Regions from separate parts of the Nonomuraea sp. NPDC049309 genome, predicted to be linked through region 2. Evidence: riboswitches for the same ligand, from Rfam matches in the RefSeq annotation. Region 2 holds a riboswitch; the other holds the start of a gene.
What was found. Region 2 has a riboswitch for S-adenosylmethionine ahead of thrC (threonine synthase). Riboswitches for the same ligand answer to the same signal wherever they lie in the genome.

Region 1 (10,389 bases), on a different contig from region 2:
CTCGGCGGCCCACCGCTGGGAGCGGTCGGACACGCCGCTGGCGGCCACCACCCGGTGGCCCGCCTGCGCGAGCGCCGCGCCGAGGGCGGAGCCCACCTTGCCGGCGCCCAGCACACCGACGGTCAGCCGTGCCGGGCGGTCCCCTGCGTCCATGACGTCTCACCCCTGACCAACGCGATGGCACTGCCGACCAGCGTAACCGTCTCGCGGAGTGGCGAGTGTGACCGGTGTTTTGCCGCGCGTTGAGTTACCGACAAAAAGGGCAAGGGCAGACAAATTGGTGCACCCCCTGTCGGAAGAGATGAGGAGAGGGGCCATCGCAATGGCAGCGGGCGCCGAGTCCCTGAGGACCCGACGCCCGCGATCTGTGCATGACCCCTTGGGAGTGCACCGGCGGATCGACCGCCGACTGATCCGCCGGGATACGATCCCGGGCCGGCCCGCGCCGGCCCGGGATCATCTCTTTCGTCGCTCAGTGGTGGCTGGGGGCGTAGGCCTTGGCGCCACCCTGGCAGCCCGCGCTCGCGAAGCCGATGACGGCGATCGCGTTGCCGCAGACGTTGATCGGGGCGACGATCGGGACGTGGACCTGGTTGCCGGAGATAACGCCGCCGTTGCCGCTGGTGATGTCGGCGTGTGCCGGGGCGGCCAGCGAGAGCATGGCGACGGCACCGGTCGCGACCAAGATCTTCTTCAGCACGAGGGCTCCTCTCTTCGCGGCATCACACCGCGGGGGCTGGTTCGGGGAGTGAAAGGCCATGCCACTTGGGGGTTGGCAAAGCGCAATCACTCGGTGACAACGGGTAAACGCTACCGCAACTCCAGGACGTGCAGTAGTCATTCCATGACAGTGCGTCGCCGCGGAAAGTCATGAGATAGTCCAGACATGTGGCTGACCTGGCGCGCCGCGACCGAACGCGCGCTGTACGGCGAGGAGGGCTTCTACCTCCGCGAACGCCCATCAGGCCATTTCCGCACCTCCGTCAGCGCGTCCGCGGCCTTCGCGGAGGCGGTGCTCACCCTGCTGGCGGAGGTGGACGCCGAGCTGGGCAAGCCTGACGTGCTCGACCTGGTCGACATCGGGGCGGGCGAGGGCGCGCTGGTGGCCCGCGTGCTCGAACGCGCCGAGCCGGGGCTGCGCGACCGGCTGCGGGTCACGGCCGTGGACCTGTCGCCGCGGCCCGGCGACCTGCCCGACGAGATCACCTGGTCCAGGAGCCTGCCCGACACCATCACCGGGCTGGCCATCGCCAACGAATGGCTCGACAACGTGCCGCTCGACGTGATCGAGCAGACCTCGGAAGGGCCGCGGGTGGTGATGGTGAACGTCCACACGGGCGAGGAGCGCCTGGGCGGCCCGCCGCACCCCGCCGACCGCGAATGGCTCGACCGGTGGTGGCCGCTGACCCGGGTGGGCGCCCGCGCGGAGATCGGCAGACCGCGCGACGAGGCGTGGGCGTCCGTTCTCGTACGCCTCACCAGGGGCCGGGCGATCGCCGTCGATTATGCACATCCTGTGGATAACCGTCCGCCCTGTGGAACGCTGACCGGATACCGGGACGGGTCGGTCGTGACCCCCGTACCCGACGGGAGCTGCGACATCACCGCACACGTCGCGCTCGACGCGTGCGCCGAGGCCGGGCGGCGGGCCGGCGCGATATCCACAACCTTGTCCACACAGCGCGAGGCGCTGCGCGAGCTGGGGCTGACCGGCGCGCGCCCGCCCCTTGAGCTGGCCCGCACCGATCCGCGCGGCTACCTGCGCGCCCTGGCGCGCGCCTCCGAGGAGGGCGAGCTGCTGGAGCCGACCGGTCTCGGCGGCTTCGGCTGGCTCAGCCAGACCAAGTAGGCCCACCGGCCCGCGACGCGGAGCGCCCCAGGCGGCCACCGGCGCCGGCCCGACGGCGGGCGGCGGCCGGCGGAGTGCTCAGGCGGGGGTGGCGGTGAGGTCGAGGGCGCGCAGGCCGCGGATGACGTAGCCGGGCTTCCACTCGGGCTCTTCACGCAGCTCCAGCTCGGCCGTACGGTCGAGCAGCGCCCCGAACGACTCGGCCAGCTCGATCCTCGCCAGCGGCGCACCGAGGCAGAAGTGGATGCCGGCCCCGAACGAGATGTGCGGGTTGTCGGCGCGCCCGATGTCGAGCCGGTCGGGGTCGTCGAACACCTCGGGGTCCCTGTTGGCCGAACCGAACAGCAGGGCCACCTCGGAGCCGCGCGGGATCCGCACGCCGTGCACCTCGATGTCCTCGAGCACCCACCGCTCGAACATCTGCAGCGGCGTGTCGAAGCGCAGCAGCTCCTCGACGGCGGTGGGCAGCAGCGAGCGGTCGGCCCGCAGCCTGGCCAGCTCGCCGGGGTTGCGGAACAGCGACCACCAGCCGTTGCCCGTGACGTTCACGGTGGCCTCGTGGCCGGCGTTGAGCAGCAGCACGCAGGTGCCGACCAGCTCGTCCTCGGTCAGCTCATCGATCCGGGTGAGCGCGCTGATGAGGTCGTCGCCGGGCGCGGCGCGCCGCTCGGCGGCCAGGGCCTTGAGGTAGTCGGCGAACTCCGACGCCGCGCGTACGGCGGTGTGCTGGGCCTCCAGGGTGGGGTTCAGCTCGTACATGCCGCAGATGTCGGCCGACCAGGGCCGCAGCAGGTGCCGGTCGCTTTCGGGGATGCCGAGCATCTCTGCGATGACGGTGACCGGCAGCGGCTCGGCGACCTCGGCGATGAGGTCGCCGCCGCCCTTCTCCACGTACGCGTCCACCAGCTCGCCGGCGATGGACCTGACGCGGGGCCGCAGCGACTCGACCATGCGCGGCGTGAACGCCTTGGAGACCAGCCGGCGCAGCCTCGTGTGCACCGGCGGTTCCACGTCGAGCATGCCCGCCCTGATCACGCGCCAGAAGGGCTCCTGGAACTCCGGCTCCGGCGGCCTGCCGAACTCCTCGTGGGTCGCCACGTGCAGGTACGAGCGGCCCAGCCGGCGGTCTCTGAGCAGCGCGTTCACGTCGGCGTGCCGCGCGATGAGCCACTGGTCGGTCGGCTCGAAGTAGGTCACGGGCGACTCGCGCCGCAACTCGTCGTAGACCCCGTACGGGTGCGCTACGAAATCCGGATTCCAAGGATCAAAGCCCACTATTTCATCTTAGGAGTGACCTGCTGCTTCTTCGCGTGCCTGCTGCGTACCCGGATGTTGAGCAGCTCCACCACGACGGAGAACGCCATCGCGAAGTAGATGTAGCCCTTCGGGATGTGCTGGTCGAAGCCCTCGGCGACGAGCATCACGCCGATGAGCACGAGGAACGCCAGCGCCAGCATCTTGATCGTGGGGTGACCGTCGACGAACCGGCTGATCGGCCCGGACGCGAAGAGCATCACGCCCACCGCGACGATGACGGCCGCGATCATCACGCCCAGCTCGTCCACCATGCCGACCGCGGTGATCACCGAGTCGAGCGAGAAGACGATGTCCAGCACCATGATCTGCAGGATCACGGAGACGAAGGAGGTGGCCGCGGCCCTCTCGCCGCTCTCCTCCTCATCGTACGGCGCCTCCATGTTGTGGTGGATCTCGGTGACGCTCTTGCCCAGCAGGAACAGGCCGCCGAGCAGCAGGATCAGGTCGCGTCCAGAGATCTCGTGGCCGAAGACGGCGAACAGCGGATCGGTCAGCCGCACCACCCATGACAGGCCGAGCAGGAGGAGCAGCCGGCTCACCAGGGCGGCGCCGAGGCCGAGCACCCGGGCGCGGTCGCGCCGCTCGGGCGGCAGCTTCCCGGCGAGGATGGAGATGAAGATGATGTTGTCGATCCCCAGCACGATCTCCAGGGCGACCAGGGTTAAGAAGCCGATCCAGATCTGCGGATCGGCCACCCAGTCGAGCATCGGGAACCTCCGTGACTTCGGGTGCTTACGGCTACCCGGGTAGCAACGAGTCGGAGGTCACATAAGTTCGCTGTTGCGTTTTCCGCCGGGCCGTCGGTTATAGTTCAGCCCGTAGGTCATGAGCGCCAGCGTCAAGCCCCGGCTAGCTGGCCGGCAACCCTCGCGTCCGCGGCGGGGTGCCCCGGGTGAAGACCTGGTCCGTCACGAGGTGTGGCGGGCAAGCGCGGGCTCCGTGGCTGCTTCCAGGGGCCCGATGGTCCCGAAGGAGGTTTGCCGTGTCCACTCTGACGATCTTCAGCTCCGGCCGCGCCGCCACCGAGAACACCGCCGGCGAGAACACCGCCGGCGAGAGCACCACCCCCACCGCGCAGCAGCGCCGGCCGATCCCCGCCGTGTTGGGCTCCGACCTGGAGGTGCCGGTCAAGGGCGGCCGCCTGATCGGATACGCCAACCTCGACTACGCCGCCAGCGCCCCCTGTCTCGAGCCGGTCAGCGCCGCCGTCACCGCCGCGCTTCCGGCCTACTCCAGCGTCCACCGCGGCGCGGGCTACGCCTCGCAGCTCACCACCGCCCGCTACGAGCAGGCGCGCCACACCGTACGCGCCTTCGTCGGCGCCCGCCCCGACGACGCGGTGATCTTCACCCGCAACACCACCGACGCCACGAACCTGCTGGCCAGCTGCCTGCCCGAGGGCTGCACCACGGTCGTCTTCGACACCGAGCACCACGCCTCGCTCCTGCCCTGGCCCAACGCGATCCGGCTGGCGCCGCCCGCCTTCCCCGGCGAGGCCGTACGCGCCGCCGACGAGACGCTGGCCGCCATCGACGGCCCCAAGCTGCTCGTCGTCACCGCCGCGTCCAACGTCACCGGCGAGCTGTGGCCCATCGCGGCCCTGGCCCACATCGCGCACCGGCACGGCGCGCGGATCTTCGTGGACGCGGCGCAGTACGTACCGCACAGGAAGCTCAACCTCACCGCGCTCGACCTCGACTACATCGCCTTCTCCGGCCACAAGCTGTACGCGCCGTTCGGCGCGGGCGCGCTGGTCGGGCGGCGGGACTGGCTGGCCGAGGGCGAGCCGTACCTCAAGGGCGGCGGCGCGGTGCGCTCGGTCGGCGAGAGCGTCGAGTGGCACGACGACCCCGAGCCGCGCCACGAGGCCGGCACCCCCAACGTGCTGGGCGCCATCGCCCTGGCCGCGGCCTGCGACGCGCTGACCGCGACCGGCTGGACCGAGCTGGTGCGCGAGGAGGAGCGGCTGCTCGCCCGGCTGCGCGCCGGGCTGGCCTCGATCGACGGGGTGCGCGAGCTGTCGCTGTGGGGCCCCGACCACCCCCGGGTGGGCATCGTGTCGTTCACCGTGGACGGCTACTCGGCACGGGAGGTGGCCGAGGTGCTGTCCAGCGAGTACGGCATCGGGGTGCGCGACGGGAAGTTCTGCGCGCACCCGTTCGTCCGGCACCTGCTGGGGACCGCCGACGGGGGCTGCGAGGACGGCACCGCCTCCGCCGTGCGGGCCTCGATCGGCATCGGCACCACGCAGGAGCACGTGGACCGGCTGGTGTCGGCCCTGCGCGACCTGGTCTCCCGCTGAGCCCTGAGCCGCAGCGCGTCAGCGCGAGCGCGGGTCGTCCCGGTCCGCGCCCCGGAAGGTCAGCGGTTCGGCGGCTTGCGGTGCTGGGGCGGCTCGTCGGCGACCAGGGAGTCGATCTCCCGCATGTCGTCGTCGCTGAGCCGGCTCGCCCGCTCCTGCCGGGAGCCCCCGGGCTCGTGCCGGGGCGCGGTCTGCTGCCGCGGCACCTCCGGCTGCTCGGTGGTGGCGGACCTGGCGGGCGTGTTCGGCCCGCCCGCGCCGGCTCCCGTCGTGGCACCCGTCGTGGCACCCGTGCCGGTACGGCCCGGCCGCTCGGACACCATGCCCTCGTTTGCGCGTTCGTGCCGCTTGCGCCACTTGCGGCGGAAGATGCCGTCGATGCCGAAGCGCCCGCCGCCCAGCGCCACGAACAGCAGGCAGAGCGCGCCGAGCGCCGCCGCGAGCTCCCAGCCGCCCTGGTCCACGAAGACGCCCTTGTCCCAGTGTGCGAAGACGACCGCGCCGATCATGTTGATCAGCAGCAGCAGCGCCACCGGCCGGACCAGCGCCCCGAGGATGAGCAGCACCCCGCCGATGAGCTCGACGACCATGGCGTAGCCCGCGGCCAGCTCGGGCATCGGGATGCCCATCTCGCTGAACATCCCCGCGGTCGCGGCGTGCCCGCCCTGCCACTTCTGCCATCCGTGCGCGACGAAGATGACGCCGAGCACGATGCGCGCGATCAGGGCCGCGATGTCGAAGAGAACTCTCTTCATGCTCCTTCTCCCCCCGTTCCAGCTACTCCTCCCCGTGTGCCGCTATGGGATGCCATCGCATACCATCTCTTGACCAAACCCCCTGCTGGATCACCGGTGACGACGGTGGGAGCATGGCCGTATGACGGAACGCGTGGTCGGAATCGGCGCGGGAGCCAAAGAGCTGGCCACCGAGGACATGATCCTCAACATCGGCCCGCAGCACCCGTCCACCCATGGCGTGCTGCGGCTGCGGCTGACGCTCGACGGCGAGCGCATCACCGCCGCCGAGCCGATCGTCGGCTACATGCACCGCGGCGCGGAGAAGCTGTTCGAGGTGCGCGACTACCGTCAGATCATCATGCTCGCCAACCGGCACGACTGGCTGTCGGGATTCGCCAACGAGCTGGGCGTGGTCATCGCCGCGGAACGCATGCTCGGCATGGAGCCGCCCGTGCGCGCCGTCTGGGCCCGTACGCTGCTGGCCGAGCTCAACCGCGTGCTCAACCACCTGATGTTCCTCGGCTCCTACCCGCTGGAGCTGGGCGCGATGACGCCGCTGTTCTACGCGTTCAACGAGCGCGAGCGCATCCAGGCCGTCATGGAGGAGATCTCCGGCGGGCGCATGCACTACATGTTCAACCGCGTCGGCGGCCTGAAGGAGGACCTGCCGCTGGGCTGGCTCGACCGGGTGTCGGCGGCCGTCGCGGAGACCCGCCGCCGGGTGCCGGACATCGAGAACCTCATCCTGCACAACGAGATCTTCATCGCCCGCACCAAGGGCGTGGGGGTGCTGACCCGCGAGCAGATCATGCAGTACGGCGTCAGCGGCCCCATCGCCCGCGCCTCCGGGGTGGACTTCGACCTGCGGCGCGACGATCCGTACCTGGCCTATGGCGAGCTGCCGGTGAAGGTCGTCACGCGCGGCGCGGGCGACTGCCACGCGCGCTTCGAGGTGCTGCTCGACCAGCTCAAGGTCTCGCTCGACCTGGCCGACGCGTGCGTCGAACGGCTGCGCGAGCTGCCGCCGGGCCCGATCAACCAGCGGCTGCCGAAGGTGCTGAAGGTGCCGGAGGGCCACACGTACGCGTGGACGGAGAACCCGCTCGGCATCAACGGCTACTACCTGGTCTCCAGGGGCGACAAGACGCCGTGGCGGCTCAAGCTGCGCTCGGCCTCCTACAACAACATCCAGGTGCTGCGGGAGATGCTGCCGGGACACGTGGTCGCCGACATGGTCGCCATCCTCGGCTCGATGTTCTTCGTCGTGGGTGACATCGACAAGTGACCGCACAACAACGCGACAAGTACATCGACTGGCTCCGCGCGATCAGCCTGATCGTCGTGGTGGTGTGGCACTGGGCGTTCACCATCCTGGAATGGAAGCCGCAGGGCCCCGAACCCACCAGCCCGCTCGGCTTCACCTCCGGCCTGTGGATCCTCACCTGGCTGCTGCAGGTGCTGCCGCTGTTCTTCTACGTCGGCGGCCACGTGCACCTGCTGTCCTGGCACCGGGCCAAGGATCGGGGCGTCGGCATCGGCGCGTTCGTGCTGCGGCGCATCCGCGCGCTCGCCTTACCCGCGCTGTTCCTGTCCGGGGTGTGGGTCGTCATCGGGGCGATGGTGACGTACGCCTTCGGCGTGGACTGGATGTGGCGGGTGGTGCTGCTGGTGCTCAGCCCGCTGTGGTTCCTCGCCGTCTATCTCGTGCTCATCGCGCTGCTGCCGGTCGCGCTGTGGCTGCACCGCCGCTACGACGTGCTCGCGCTGATCTGGCTCGGCGGCGCCGCCCTCGTGGTGGACGTGCTGCGCTTCCGCTACGGCCTCGACTGGGTCGGCTGGCTCAACATGATCGTCGTGTGGGGTCTCGCGCACCAGGCGGGCTTCTTCTACGACCGGGTCGTGGAGCTGCCCAGGCGGTACGATGCCGCGCTGCTGTGGACCGGGTTCTTCGCCCTCTTCGGCCTCGTGTACTCCGGCATCTACCCGGGCTCGATGGTGGGCGTGCCGGGCGACAAGTGGTCGAACATGGCGCCGCCCACGTTCGTCATCGTCGCGCTGCTGCTGTTCCAGATCGGGCTGGTCGAGGTGCTGCGCCCGGCCATGGAGCAGGTGCTCGAACGGCCGCGGTGGCGGCGGCTCAACGCGTTCATCAACCGCTACTCGCTGCCGCTGTTCCTCTTCCACACCACCGGCATGGCCATCTCGCTCGGCCTGTCGTGGTGGCTGTTCGGCACGCTCGGCGACACGATCCCGCCCGACCTCGTGTGGTGGCTCGAACGCCCGCTCGCGATCGTCGGGCCGCTGATCTGCACCGCCCCCGTCATCTACCTGTTCGGCCGCCGCCGCGCCCCGGTCGGCCAAACGCAGGACAAGGCCGTCGGCGGGTCCATAAGCTCAAGACATGGCTGAGATCGCCTTCCGGGCCAACGCCGAGGACGAGCGGATCATCCGTACCGCGTTGCGGGAAGGTGAGCGGCCGAGCGACGTGCTGCGCCGCGCGCTGCGCCTGCTGCAGCGCGAGATGTGGCACGACCGCCTCGCCGCCGCGCGGCGGGCCGTCGAGGAGGGCCAGCCGGACGAGCGCTAGTCGCGCGGCTGCTCGTCCTCGGGCTTCTTCGGCACCTTGCAGCAGTGCTCCAGGTAGAGCGCGGCGCAGACGAGCAGCACGCACGACACGAACGAGCCCGTCGCGATGAAGAACTCGCCGCGCGGCGTCTCGCGGTCGAGCAGTTGCGAGGTGTGCAGCGCGAAGCCGGCGAAGATGCCGCCGAAGACCGCGCCCGCGTACGCCGACGCCTTGGCCAGCGCGGCGAGGCGGGCCACCGCGAGCGGCTCGACCGGCTTGGTGCCGGGCTTGCGCGCGATCCTCGCCTTGGTGGCCCAGCCGCTGTAGCCCTCGCCCAGCGCCAGCAGCAGCAGCGTGGGGATCGCGGTCCACGGCAGCACCGGCCAGCCGCCGTAGTCGCCCATCATGATCGCCGCCCAGGTCGCCAGGGAGACGATGATCAGGATGCCGACGAGGGGACCAGGAGACGTTGGCTTCAATCGGGCCTCTGCAGCTTGAGATCCTCACGCAGGCGCACGCCCCGCCGATCGAGCCCTTCGAGCAACCCGGCCACCGCGCCCTTGCCGGGCAGCTCCCCCTCGGGGTCGGCGGCCGCCCACGGCACCAGCACGAACGCGCGTTCGTGCGCCCGCGGGTGCGGCAGCGTCAGCTCGGGGTCGTCGGAGACGACGTCGCCCACCACGATCAGGTCGATGTCGAGGGTACGCGGGCCCCAGCGCTCAAGGCGCTCGCGGCCGAACGCGTTCTCCACGCTCAGCGCCCGCTCCAGGAGCGTGCGCGGCTCCAGCGTGGTCTCCGCGATGACGATCGCGTTGAGGTACGGCCGCTGCCCGCCGGGGCCGCCCACGGGGTCGGTCTCGTAGACCGGGGACGCCTTGACGAACTCCAGCCCGGGGGCGTCGAACAGGGTGTCCACCGCCCCCTGGAGGGTCGTGAACCTGCGCCCCAGGTTGCTGCCGAGTGAGAGCACCACCTTCATGCGCGGCTCCGCTCGATGGTCACGATCACGTCGTCGAACGGCAGCGGAATCGGCGCCGCCGGTTTGTGCACGCTCACCTCGACCTTGCGCACCGGCTCGCGCGCCAGGCACACGTCGGCCAGCCGCTGGGCGAGCGTCTCGATCAGCGCGACCGGCTCACCCTCCACCACCGCGGCCAGGTCCTGCGCGAGCTCCCCGTAGTGCACGGTCTTGGTGAGGTCGTCGCCGGCCGCCGCGGGCGCGGTGTCGAGGTACAGAGTGGCGTCCACGACGAACTCCTGCCCCAAATCGCGCTCCGCAGCGAGCACGCCGTGCCTCCCCCTGACGCGCAGGCCCTTCAGGGTGATGCGGTCAGCGCTCAAGCTCGCCTTCCTCCTCATCGTCGTCGTCGGCCTGCAGCACCGGCGACCCGTGATGCATCCACAGCCGCCAGCCCTGCGGGGTGCGGATGTAGACGTTGCTCGCCACCACCTTGCCCGCGGCGAAGCTCGCCTCGCCCTCCTCCCCCGCGGTCAGGATGTTCTCCACGCAGGTCAGGACGGCCACGTCACCCAGCACGGTGGTGTTGACGTCGGTCAGCACGAACTGGATGTAGGTGGTGTTGGCCATGATCAGGGCCCACGACCGCAGCACCTCGGA
Region 2 (10,389 bases):
GCCGATGCGGGTGGTCCTGCCCGCGTAGGTGACGCTGCGGCCGACGCGGTCGGCCTCGGCGCCGAGCAGCCGTTCGCAGCAGTCCATGAACGCCTGGGCCCACCTGTCGGTGAGGAACCCGGCGTGGTCGGCGCCCAGGATGCCTTCGAGCACCTCCCTGGCGACGTCGTCGGGCAGCAGGGAGAAGTACTCGGGCGGCGCCCACGGGGTGTGGCTGAAGTGCGCGATGCGCAGGTCCGGCCGTTCGGCCCTGAGCATGGCCGGCGTCAGCGTAAGGTGGTAGTCCTGCACCATCACGCGCGCGCCGTGCCCGGCCTCCTCGGCGAGCGCCAGCGCGAAGGCGCCGTTGTAGTCGCGGTAGGACTCCCACTCGCGCTCGAAACGGGTGCCGAAGTTGGGCGAGTTGGGGATGTCGTAGAGCAGATGGTTGATGAACCACAGGGTCGAGTTGGCCACCGCGTTGTAGGCGCGGTGGAAGGTGGCGGGCGCGATGTCCAGCATGCGCATCGGCCCCGTGTCGTAGCCGGCGTGGTCCATGCGGCCGCCGCCGGCCAGGCGTACGGCGCTGCGGTCGCCGTCGGTCAGCGCGGCGCAGACCCACAGCACGCCGTCGCCCTTGGCCACGCCCGACAGCCCGGAGACGAGTCCGCCTCCGCCGCGTTTCATGGTGAGTTCGCCGTCGTCGGAGACGGTGAAGGAGACCGGCCCCCTGTTGGAGGCCAACAGCACGCTGTTCATCTAGGCTCCTTTCGATCATAGGATCCCAGCTATGGCGCTTGATGAGCTAACCGAGGAACTCGCTCGCTCAGCCGCCGCCGGAGACCATCGCGCACTCGGTGAGCTCCTGGCGCGGATAGAGCCCGATGTGATGCGGCATTGCGCCCGAATCCTGCCTTATCACCAGGATGCGGAGGAGGCCTCGCAGGATACGTTGCTGGCCGTCGCGCGCAATATCAGCCGTTTCGAGGGGCGGGCCAGGTTCAGTACGTGGCTGCACATCGTGACGGCCAACTGCGCCCGCACGACGTACCGGTCGCTCAAGCGTCGGGCGGCCGAGCAGAGCTCGGACGAGCTGCCCGTGCAGAAGCCCGACGTGCGGCGGGTCAGCGTGATCGCCGGCTCGCGCCTCGACCTCCTCGACGCCATGGAGGCGCTGGAGGCCGACAAGCCCGATCTCGCGCAGGCGCTGGTGCTGCGTGACATCGTCCAGCTCGATTACAACGAGGTGGCCGAGCAGCTCGGCATCCCGCTGGGCACCGCGAAGTCCCGGATCCATCAGGCCCGCAAATACGTGCAGAGCGTGCTGGGAGAGGACTATCGATGAGACCACCCGTCTCAAACTTTGAGACGGGTGGTAATTTCGTCCACTTCAGCGGGTAGAGTCCAATTCAACAACTTCATACAGCTCATCCAGAGGGGTGGAGGGACCGGCCCTGTGAAGCCCCGGCAACCCTCCCGGCTTTCGAGACTCGCGACCTGGCGAGGCCGACCGGGACAAGGTGCCAATTCCGGTTCGCGGTCAAGGTGGCCGCGGGCGAAGATGAGGGAAGGCCTCGCTTCATGTCGCTTGACTTTGGTCCTGCCGTCGGTCTGTCCTGCCGCGAGTGCGGCGCTCGTTACCCGCTGGGTCCCAGCTTCGCCTGTCTGGAGTGTTTCGGGCCGCTTGAGGCGGCCTACGACTTCGGCGAGGTGACCCGCGAACAGATCGAATCGGGTCCCGCCAACATCTGGCGTTACCGGGCACTGCTTCCGGTTCCGGCCGACGTGACCGAAAAGCCGAATATGAACCCCGGCTGGACGAAATTGGTCAAGGCCGGAAACCTCGGTCGAACGCTCGGAATCAAGAACCTTTACGTGAAGGACGACTCGGGCAACCCCACCCACTCGTTCAAAGACCGGGTCGTCGCCATGGCCGTGGAAGCGGCCAGGAACTTCGGATTCCACACCCTTTCCTGCTCCTCCACCGGCAACCTCGCGGGCGCCGTCACCGCCGCCGCGGCGCGTGCCGGGCTGGAGGCGTGCGTGTTCATCCCCGCGAACCTCGAGCAGGCGAAAATCGCCATGGCGCGGGTCTTCGGCGGCAAGCTCATCGGCATCGAGGGCACGTACGACGACGTCAACCGGTTCTGCTCGGAGCTGATCGGTGACCCGCTGGGCGACAAGTGGGGATTCGTCAACGTCAACCTGCGGCCCTACTACGCCGAGGGCTCCAAGACGCTCGCGTACGAGATCGCCGAGCAGCTCGGCTGGCGGTTGCCCGAGCAGATCATCGTCCCCATCGCCTCCGGCTCCCAGCTCACGAAGATCGACAAGGGTTTCCAGGAGCTCATCAAGCTGAGGCTGGTCGAGGACACGCCGTACAAGATCTTCGGCGCGCAGGCGGCCGGGTGCTCGCCGGTGTCCACCGCGTTCAAGGCGGGCCACGACGTCGTGCGGCCGGTCAAGCCCGACACCATCGCCAAGTCGCTGGCCATCGGCAACCCGGCCGACGGGCCGTACGTGCTGGACATCGCCCGGCGCACCGGCGGGGCCGTCGAGGACGTCACCGACGAGGAGATCGTGGCCGCCATCAAGCTGCTGGCCTCGACGGAGGGCGTCTTCGCCGAGACCGCCGGCGGCGTCACGGTCGGCGTGCTGAAGAAGCTCACCGAGAACGGCGTGCTCGACCCCGAGGCCCTGACCGTGGTGCTCAACACCGGTGACGGGCTCAAGACGCTCGACGCGATCAGCGACGACGCCGTGCCCACGGCCGTGATCCGGCCCTCCCTCGACGCGTTCCGCGCGACTGTCTGATCAATCAGGAAAGGCGACTTCAACCATGAGCGTTTCTGTGCGGATTCCCACCATTCTGCGCACGTACACGGGGGGCAACGCCGAGGTCAGTGGCGAGGGCGCGACTCTTCGTGACGTGCTCACCAAGCTCGACGCGGACTACCCGGGGATCGGCGCCCGAATTCTGGATGAATCGGGCAAGATTCGTCGTTTCGTCAACGTTTACGTGGGAGAAGAGGACGTCCGATTCGCCCAGGGGCTCGACACTCCGGCCCCCGACGGCGTTCAGATCTCCATCATCCCGGCCGTCGCCGGCGGCTGAGTGTCGAGGATCACATCGTGAAGGCGCCCCTTGTGGGCGCCTTCTCCTTTTGCAGGCCCAATTCAACGTTGAACGACCTTCGGAAGGAGGAAATAGGCTCTTTTCAGATTGACTCTGTTGCCAAACCCCTTGCCACAGGTATGGTCGAGGCGATCGTCCGGCTGATTTTCCGTTAAGTCGGGCGATTACAGGTCTCGCGGAGGAATGGGCGAGATCTGGTAGACCAGTAAGAGGAGTCGGAAGTGGCGCAGGGCACCGTCAAGTGGTTCAACGCGGACAAGGGCTACGGCTTCATCGCGGTAGACGGTGGTAAGGATGTATTCGTCCATTACTCGGCGATCCTGATGGACGGGTACCGATCTCTCGAGCAGGGGCAGCGCGTCGAGTTCGAGATCACGCAGGGCCAGAAGGGACCGCAGGCGGAGTCCGTCCGCACTGTCTGATCCACGACCTGGTACGCACCGGGCGGGTTCGCACGGCAGCGCAGTCCGTGCGAGCCCTCATCTCTCTTTTGTCGAATCACGTACGGTGGGCCGCCGGGCGGCTCGCCGTACCGGCGCATATAGCGCAGACCACCAAATGGCCGTTGACCTGGGAGAAAGCAGGGAGAGCAGGGGCGTTCGCTTGCACTCGGCAGGGTAGAGTGCTAAACAGTTCGTTGGCACTCTGTGCAGTAGAGTGCCAACACCGGATCGGGACGATGGGGTCTGCCGAAGGAGATGCTGACCCATGCCGTCGCGGGCGTCGGCTCGGTCCACGACAAGCCACCCTGCATCTGGGAGGTCTAGCCTTATGGCAGCCAAGATGATCGCGTTTGACGAGGACGCCCGGCGCGGTCTCGAGCGCGGTATGAACCAGCTCGCCGACGCCGTGAAGGTGACCCTGGGCCCGAAGGGCCGCAACGTCGTGCTGGAGAAGAAGTGGGGCGCCCCCACGATCACCAACGACGGTGTGTCCATCGCCAAGGAGATCGAGCTCGAGGACCCCTGGGAGAAGATCGGCGCCGAGCTGGTCAAGGAGGTCGCCAAGAAGACCGACGACGTGGCCGGTGACGGCACCACCACGGCCACCGTGCTCGCCCAGGCGCTGGTGCGCGAGGGTCTGCGTAACGTCGCCGCCGGGGCCAACCCGATGGCCCTGAAGAAGGGCATCGAGGCCGCCGTCGAGCGCGTCAGCGAGGAGCTCTCCAAGCTGGCCAAGGACGTGGAGACCAAGGAGCAGATCGCTTCGACCGCCTCCATCTCCGCCGCCGACCCCGAGATCGGCGCGCTCATCGCCGAGGCGATGGACAAGGTCGGCAAGGAAGGCGTCATCACCGTCGAGGAGAGCAACACCTTCGGCCTGGAGCTCGAGCTCACCGAGGGTATGCGCTTCGACAAGGGCATGACCTCGATGTACTTCGTGACCGACTCCGACCGCATGGAGGCCGTTCTCGAAGACCCCTACATCCTGATCGTCAACAGCAAGGTCTCCGCCAACAAGGACCTGCTGCCGCTGCTCGACAAGGTCGTCCAGTCCGGCAAGCCGCTGCTGATCATCGCCGAGGACATCGAGGGCGAGGCCCTGGCCACCCTGGTCGTCAACAAGATCCGCGGCCTGTTCCGCTCCGTCGCCGTCAAGGCTCCGGGCTTCGGTGACCGCCGCAAGGCGATGCTCAACGACATCGCGATCCTGACCGGCGGCCAGGTCATCGCCGAGGAGGTCGGTCTCAAGCTCGAGAACGCCACCCTCGACCTGCTCGGCCGCGCCCGCAAGGTCGTCGTGACCAAGGACGAGACCACGATCGTCGACGGCGCCGGTGACGCCGAGCAGATCGCCGGCCGGGTCAACGAGATCCGCGCCGAGATCGAGCGCACCGACTCCGACTACGACCGCGAGAAGCTCCAGGAGCGCCTGGCCAAGCTGGCCGGCGGTGTCGCCGTCATCAAGGCCGGTGCCGCCACCGAGGTCGAGCTCAAGGAGCGCAAGCACCGCATCGAGGACGCCGTCCGCAACGCGAAGGCGGCCGTCGAGGAGGGCATCGTCCCCGGCGGTGGCGTGGCGCTGCTGCAGGCCGGCGCCAAGGCCTTCGACAAGCTGGAGCTCAACGGCGACGAGGCCACCGGTGCCGCCATCGTCAAGAAGGCGCTGGAGGAGCCGCTCAAGCAGATCGCGGTCAACGCCGGCCTCGAGGGCGGCGTCGTGGTCGAGCGCGTCCGCAACCTCACCCCGGGTGAGGGCCTCAACGCCGCGACCGGCGAGTACGTCAACATGTTCGAGTCCGGCATCATCGACCCGGCCAAGGTGACGCGCTCCGCGCTGCAGAACGCCGCCTCCATCGCGGCGCTGTTCCTGACCACCGAGGCCGTCATCGCCGAGAAGCCGGAGAAGGCTCCGGCCGGCGCCGGCGCGGGCATGCCCGGCGGCGGCGACATGGACTTCTGAGTCTTCATTCGTCGCGCAGACGAAGGGCGGTCCGGAATTTTCCGGGCCGCTCTTTTTCTTGTGGACCGGCCATTACGTTTCATCATTGATCCGCTACGCCCGGTGAGGAAAGGTGGGTGGCCACGACTTTCCACCGAGTACGAACACGAAGGAGCAGCGGATGTTCTCCCGCAGCAAGCGCATTTTCGGTATCGCGGCCCTCGCGCTGGCCGCCGTCGGCATCGCGGCCGCGCCCGCGCACGCCGACGACGACGAGCTGACGGGCTTCAACCTGCTGCGCGACCTGCGTCACCCCCTCTGCCTGCCGAGCGCCGGGGTCACCGGCATCCCGATCGTGGACTCGCTGCTGCCGGAGGTCATCGCCTGCGGGCGGGCGATCGAGGTGCGCTGACGCCGACGTGACGAGCGCCCCGCCGGTGCGTGCCGGCGGGGGCGCTCGTGTGCGCCCGGTGAACCGCGTGCCGGAATGCGCCCGCCGGAAAAGGAGCGTGAAAAAGGGCCTGCCGGAAAAGGACCGGCAGGCCCGTCGAAAAGGTCCCCTGAGCGGGCTGATCAGACGCCGAAAGTGGCGACGATGAAGCCGCGGGCCAGCAGGTTGGCGTTGATGTTGAAGCCGACCACGGCGGGGCTGGCGTCGCTGTCCACACCCAGCTTCTCGACGCTCAGCGCGTGGACGGTGAACACGTAGCGGTGCGGGTCGCCGGGGGGCGGGGCGGCGCCGCCGTACGCCTTGATGCCGTAGTCGGAGCGGGCGTGCACGGCGCCCTCGGGCAGGCCCTTGAAGTCGGGGGCCGTGCCGGCGCCCGTGGGCAGCTCGGTCACCGAGGCGGGCAGGTCGAACAGCACCCAGTGCCAGAAGCCGCTGCCGGTGGGCGCGTCGGGGTCGAAGCAGGTGACGGCGTAGCTGCGGGTGCCGTCGGGAGCACCCGACCAGCGCAGGTGCGGCGACTGGTTGCCGCCCGTCATGCCCCAGTCGTTGAAGACGTGGAGGTCGGGCAGGCGTGCGCCGTCCTGGATGTCGTCGCTCTCGACCGCGAGCGCGGGGACCGGTGGCAGGAATTCATGGGGAAGCGGTGCGGGCACGGCATCCTCCTTGGGTGAGAGCTAGGTGCTTGCTCAGCCATCCTAGAAGTGGCCGTGCCCGCGCAGCTCACACCTGAAGCTCGGCGGGCAGCGGCTTGTCGTGCAGGACGGTCAGCGAGGTGACCGCACGGGTCAGCACGACGTACAGGCGGGCCAGGCCCCTGGGCTCGGCGGCCACGATGTCGGCCGGCTCGACGACGATGACGTGGTCGTACTCGAGACCCTTGGCCAGCGTGGCGGGCACGACGAGCAGGCGCTGCTCCTCGGTGGAGTCGGGGCCGAGCACGCCGTGCGGCAGGCCGGACAGCGCCTGCGAGACGCTCTCCACCAGGGCGTCGGGGGCGATGACGGCGATCGAGCCCTCCTTGGCGAGCGCCCGCTCGGCTGCCTCGGCGACCGAGCCGCCCGGCAGCACGGTGAGCGAGCCGGCGCCGGGGCGCAGCGAGCGCGGCGCGGCGAGGCCGGGGGCGATGGACGGCAGCAGCCGGGCCGCGTAGTCGAGCACCTCGCGCGGCACGCGGAAGCCGAGCGTCAGCTCCGTCACCTCGCCGTCGCGCTGGCCGAGGTGTTCGAGCACGGTCTCCCACGAGGTGGTGGACCACGGGGTGGTGCCCTGGGCGAGGTCGCCGAGCACGGTGGCCGAGCCGTTGCGGCAGCGCCGGCCGAGCGCTCTGAGCTGCATCTCCGACAGGTCCTGCGCCTCGTCCACGACCAGGTGGCCGAGCGAGGGCGTGCGTTCCATGAGGTCGTTCAGCTCGTCGAGGAGGGCCGCGTCCGCCGCCGACCACTTCGCCGACTTCCAGCTCCGGTACGGCTTGCGCCAGATGAGCAGCTCCTGCTCCTCGGCGGTCAGGTCGGACTTGGCGGCCGTGGCGAGGAACTCGGGGTCGGACAGCAGGCGGTAGAGCACCTGCTCGGCCGTCAGCTTGGGCCAGACGGCGTCCACGAGCTGCTTGACCGGCTTCGACCTGGCAACGGCGTCCTGGACACGGTCGTCGGGCGACTCGCCGCGCTGCTCCATGCGGACGAGCACCATGTGGGCCAGGCGCTGGGCGAGCGCGGCACGGCCCGGGTTGTAGCGGGTGGTGCCGCGCAGGGAGGCGACGATCTCGCGTACCTCGTAGTCGGCCACCCGGTAGCGGTAGGCGCCCTTGGTGTAGACGAGGCCGTCCTCCGGCTTGGTGATGTGCAGCCAGAGCGCGCGCTCCAGGACGGCGGCCATCCTGGCGTCGCCCTTGATGGCGGCGACCTCGGAGGCCTCGGGCGCGGCGTGGTCGCCGAGCAGCCCGGCCACCGTGGTCTGGTCGACCTTGACCTCGCCGAGCGCGGGCAGCACGGAGGAGATGTAGGACAGGAAGGCCTTGTTGGGGCCGACGATCATGACGCCCGACCTGGCCAGCCGCTCGCGATGGGTGAACAGCAGGTAGGCGGCGCGGTGCAGGCCGACGGCGGTCTTCCCGGTGCCCGGCGCGCCCTGCACGCAGACGGTCTTGGCGAGCTCGGAGCGGACGATCTCGTCCTGATCGGGCTGGATGGTGGCGACGATGTCGCGCATCGGGCCGGTGCGGGGGCGCTCGATCTCCTCGGTGAGGATCTTCGACGGACCGATCTCGCCGCCCTCGGCCAGCGGCTCGTCCTCGTACGCGGTGAGCTCCCCGCCCTGGTAGCCGAAGCGGCGCCGCAGGACGACGCCCATCGGGTCGGCCGGGCTCGCCTGGTAGAAGGCGCGGGACACCGGCGCCCGCCAGTCGATCACCAGGGGTTTGCTGTTGGCGTCGTGGACATGGCGGCGGCCGACGTAGATGGTGCCGGGCAGCTCGTCGCTCTCGGCGCGGTCGAGACGGCCGAAGAACAGCGGGGTGTCGGGGTGGTCGGCCAGCGCCGCCACCCGCTGGTCGAGCAGGGATTGCAGGATCTGCTGCGAGACCCAGTCGCCGGCGGCGTCGGCGGACAGGGACTCGGCGTGCTTGCGCATGGCCGTCAGCGCGGCTCTGGACTCCGCCAGGTGCCGCTGCTCGGCCGCGAGTACGTCGGATGGGTCGTCCGAGTCGGTGCCGGTCTCGCGGCGTATGTCAGGGGCCATCTGGTGTCCGGGCATGCGAAAAGCGCCTCCCTGGAGTAAGTGAACGGAGGTGGTCAAGGCAGCGAATCCGCCAGTTTAGTACCGAGTCCGGCGGCCCTCCAAAGCATTTCCTCGCGGGCGACCGGGTAGGCATAGGAGGTGCTCCGGCTCCGTGTCTCACCGATCGTGCCCACGATCGCGAGCTTCCTGCTCGCGGCGCTGTGGGCCGCCTCGGTGTTCGCCGGTTGGGGGCTTCAGGCGTTCTGCGCCGGTGATGAGAGCCCATCGACGTGCGCCCGGCGGCTTGATACCGTCTCCACGGTGTCGGCGCTGTTCGCCGCGCTGGCAGCCTGCTGCACGGCGGCCGCCTGGCTGTTCCCGTGGTCCAGGGCCGATTCGCGCACGTTCGCGCGCCTCATGGGCGCGGGGGCGCTGGCCTGGGTCGTGGCCGAGGGCGTGTTGTTCCTCGGGGGACTGCTGGCGCGCTGAGCCGGGCTGAAAGGTGCGACAGCCGTCAACCTGGAAATACCGAAAAAACCGGGCATATCAGGTGCGTTTGTCGGATCATGGGGGTATGTCGCAGGCGGCGTGATAGTACGCAGGTGAGGGGGGTGGTTCGAATGTCGTCGGCCCGCGGAGTCTCGTGGACGTGACACCACGGTGAATGCTCGGCCGCTCGGGTGAGAGCGGCCGGGCATCGCGACCGAGCCTCACACCCCGCCGAGCACGTCGTCGGCGTCGATGATCTGGTAGGCGTATCCCTGCTCGGCCAGGAACCGCTGCCGGTGCGCCGCGAACTCCTGATCGACGGTGTCCCTGCTGACCACCGTGTAGAACCGCGCGCCGCCGCCGTCGGCCTTCGGCCGCAGCACCCGCCCGAGCCGCTGCGCCTCCTCCTGGCGGGAGCCGAACGTGCCCGACACCTGGATCGCGACGGTCGCTTCCGGCAGGTCGATGGAGAAGTTGGCCACCTTCGACACCACCAGCACCTGGATCTCCTTGTCGCGGAACGCCTGATACAGCCGCTCGCGCTCCTTGACCCTGGTGTCACCCTTGATCACCGGCGCGTTGAGGTGCTCGCCCAGCTCGTCGAGCTGATCGATGTACTGGCCGATGACCAGCACCTGCTCGCCCAGGTGCCGCCGCACCAGCGCCTCCGTGACGCGCGTCTTCGACGGCGTGGTGGCGCAGAAGCGGTAGCGCTCCTCGGCCTCGGCCATCGCGTACGCCAGCCGCTCGTCGTCGGTCAGCGTCACCCGCACCTCGACGCAGTCGGCGGGGGCGATCCAGCCCTGGTTCTCCATCTCCTTCCAGGGCGCGTCGTAGCGCTTGGGGCCGATCAGCGAGAACACGTCGCCCTCGCGGCCGTCCTCGCGCACCAGCGTCGCGGTCAGGCCGATGCGCCTGCGGGCCTGGAGGTCGGCGGTCATCCGGAAGATCGGCGCGGGCAGCAGGTGCACCTCGTCGTAGACGATCAGGCCCCAGTCGCGGGCGTCGAACAGCTCGAGATGGCTGTAGACGCCTTTGCGCCTCGTGGTCATCACCTGGTACGTGGCGATCGTGACCGGGCGGATCTCCTTCTTGGTGCCGGAGTACTCGCCGATCTCGTCCTCGGTCAGCGACGTGCGCTTGAGCAGCTCGGTCTTCCACTGGTGAGCCGAGACCGTGTTCGTGACGAGGATGAGCGTGGTCGCCTGGGCGTGGGCCATGGCCGCCGCGCCGACGA

Region 1: linked by a shared signal. The riboswitch ahead of ACGFIM_RS19510 (aminotransferase class V-fold PLP-dependent enzyme) and the one ahead of thrC (threonine synthase) in region 2 are both predicted to bind S-adenosylmethionine.

What each region holds. Positions count from the first base shown of each region.
Region 1 covers NZ_JBICSH010000002.1:1,173,089-1,183,477, reverse strand. The annotation lists gene ACGFIM_RS19535 (Rossmann-like and DUF2520 domain-containing protein) at 1-153, opposite strand, end outside; gene ACGFIM_RS19530 (chaplin family protein) at 473-700, opposite strand; gene ACGFIM_RS19525 (SAM-dependent methyltransferase) at 887-1,849, shown strand; gene ACGFIM_RS19520 (cytochrome P450) at 1,928-3,124, opposite strand; gene ACGFIM_RS19515 (TerC family protein) at 3,124-3,873, opposite strand; SAM riboswitch class IV at 3,988-4,103, shown strand; gene ACGFIM_RS19510 (aminotransferase class V-fold PLP-dependent enzyme) at 4,149-5,468, shown strand; gene ACGFIM_RS19505 (DoxX family protein) at 5,528-6,223, opposite strand; gene ACGFIM_RS19500 (NADH-quinone oxidoreductase subunit D) at 6,345-7,490, shown strand; gene ACGFIM_RS19495 (acyltransferase) at 7,487-8,614, shown strand; gene ACGFIM_RS19490 (hypothetical protein) at 8,607-8,792, shown strand; gene ACGFIM_RS19485 (DUF3180 domain-containing protein) at 8,789-9,250, opposite strand; gene folK (2-amino-4-hydroxy-6-hydroxymethyldihydropteridine diphosphokinase) at 9,247-9,750, opposite strand; gene folB (dihydroneopterin aldolase) at 9,747-10,112, opposite strand; gene ACGFIM_RS19470 (nuclear transport factor 2 family protein) at 10,102-10,389, opposite strand, start outside.
Region 2 covers NZ_JBICSH010000009.1:29,113-39,501, forward strand. The annotation lists gene ACGFIM_RS37180 (trehalose-6-phosphate synthase) at 1-738, opposite strand, end outside; gene ACGFIM_RS37185 (RNA polymerase sigma factor) at 770-1,324, shown strand; SAM riboswitch class I at 1,404-1,547, shown strand; gene thrC (threonine synthase) at 1,561-2,793, shown strand; gene ACGFIM_RS37195 (MoaD/ThiS family protein) at 2,819-3,094, shown strand; gene ACGFIM_RS37200 (cold-shock protein) at 3,337-3,537, shown strand; gene groL (chaperonin GroEL) at 3,887-5,518, shown strand; gene ACGFIM_RS37210 (hypothetical protein) at 5,679-5,909, shown strand; gene ACGFIM_RS37215 (YbhB/YbcL family Raf kinase inhibitor-like protein) at 6,071-6,601, opposite strand; gene ACGFIM_RS37220 (HelD family protein) at 6,669-8,699, opposite strand; gene ACGFIM_RS37225 (hypothetical protein) at 8,823-9,152, shown strand; gene ACGFIM_RS37230 (DNA repair helicase XPB) at 9,374-10,389, opposite strand, start outside.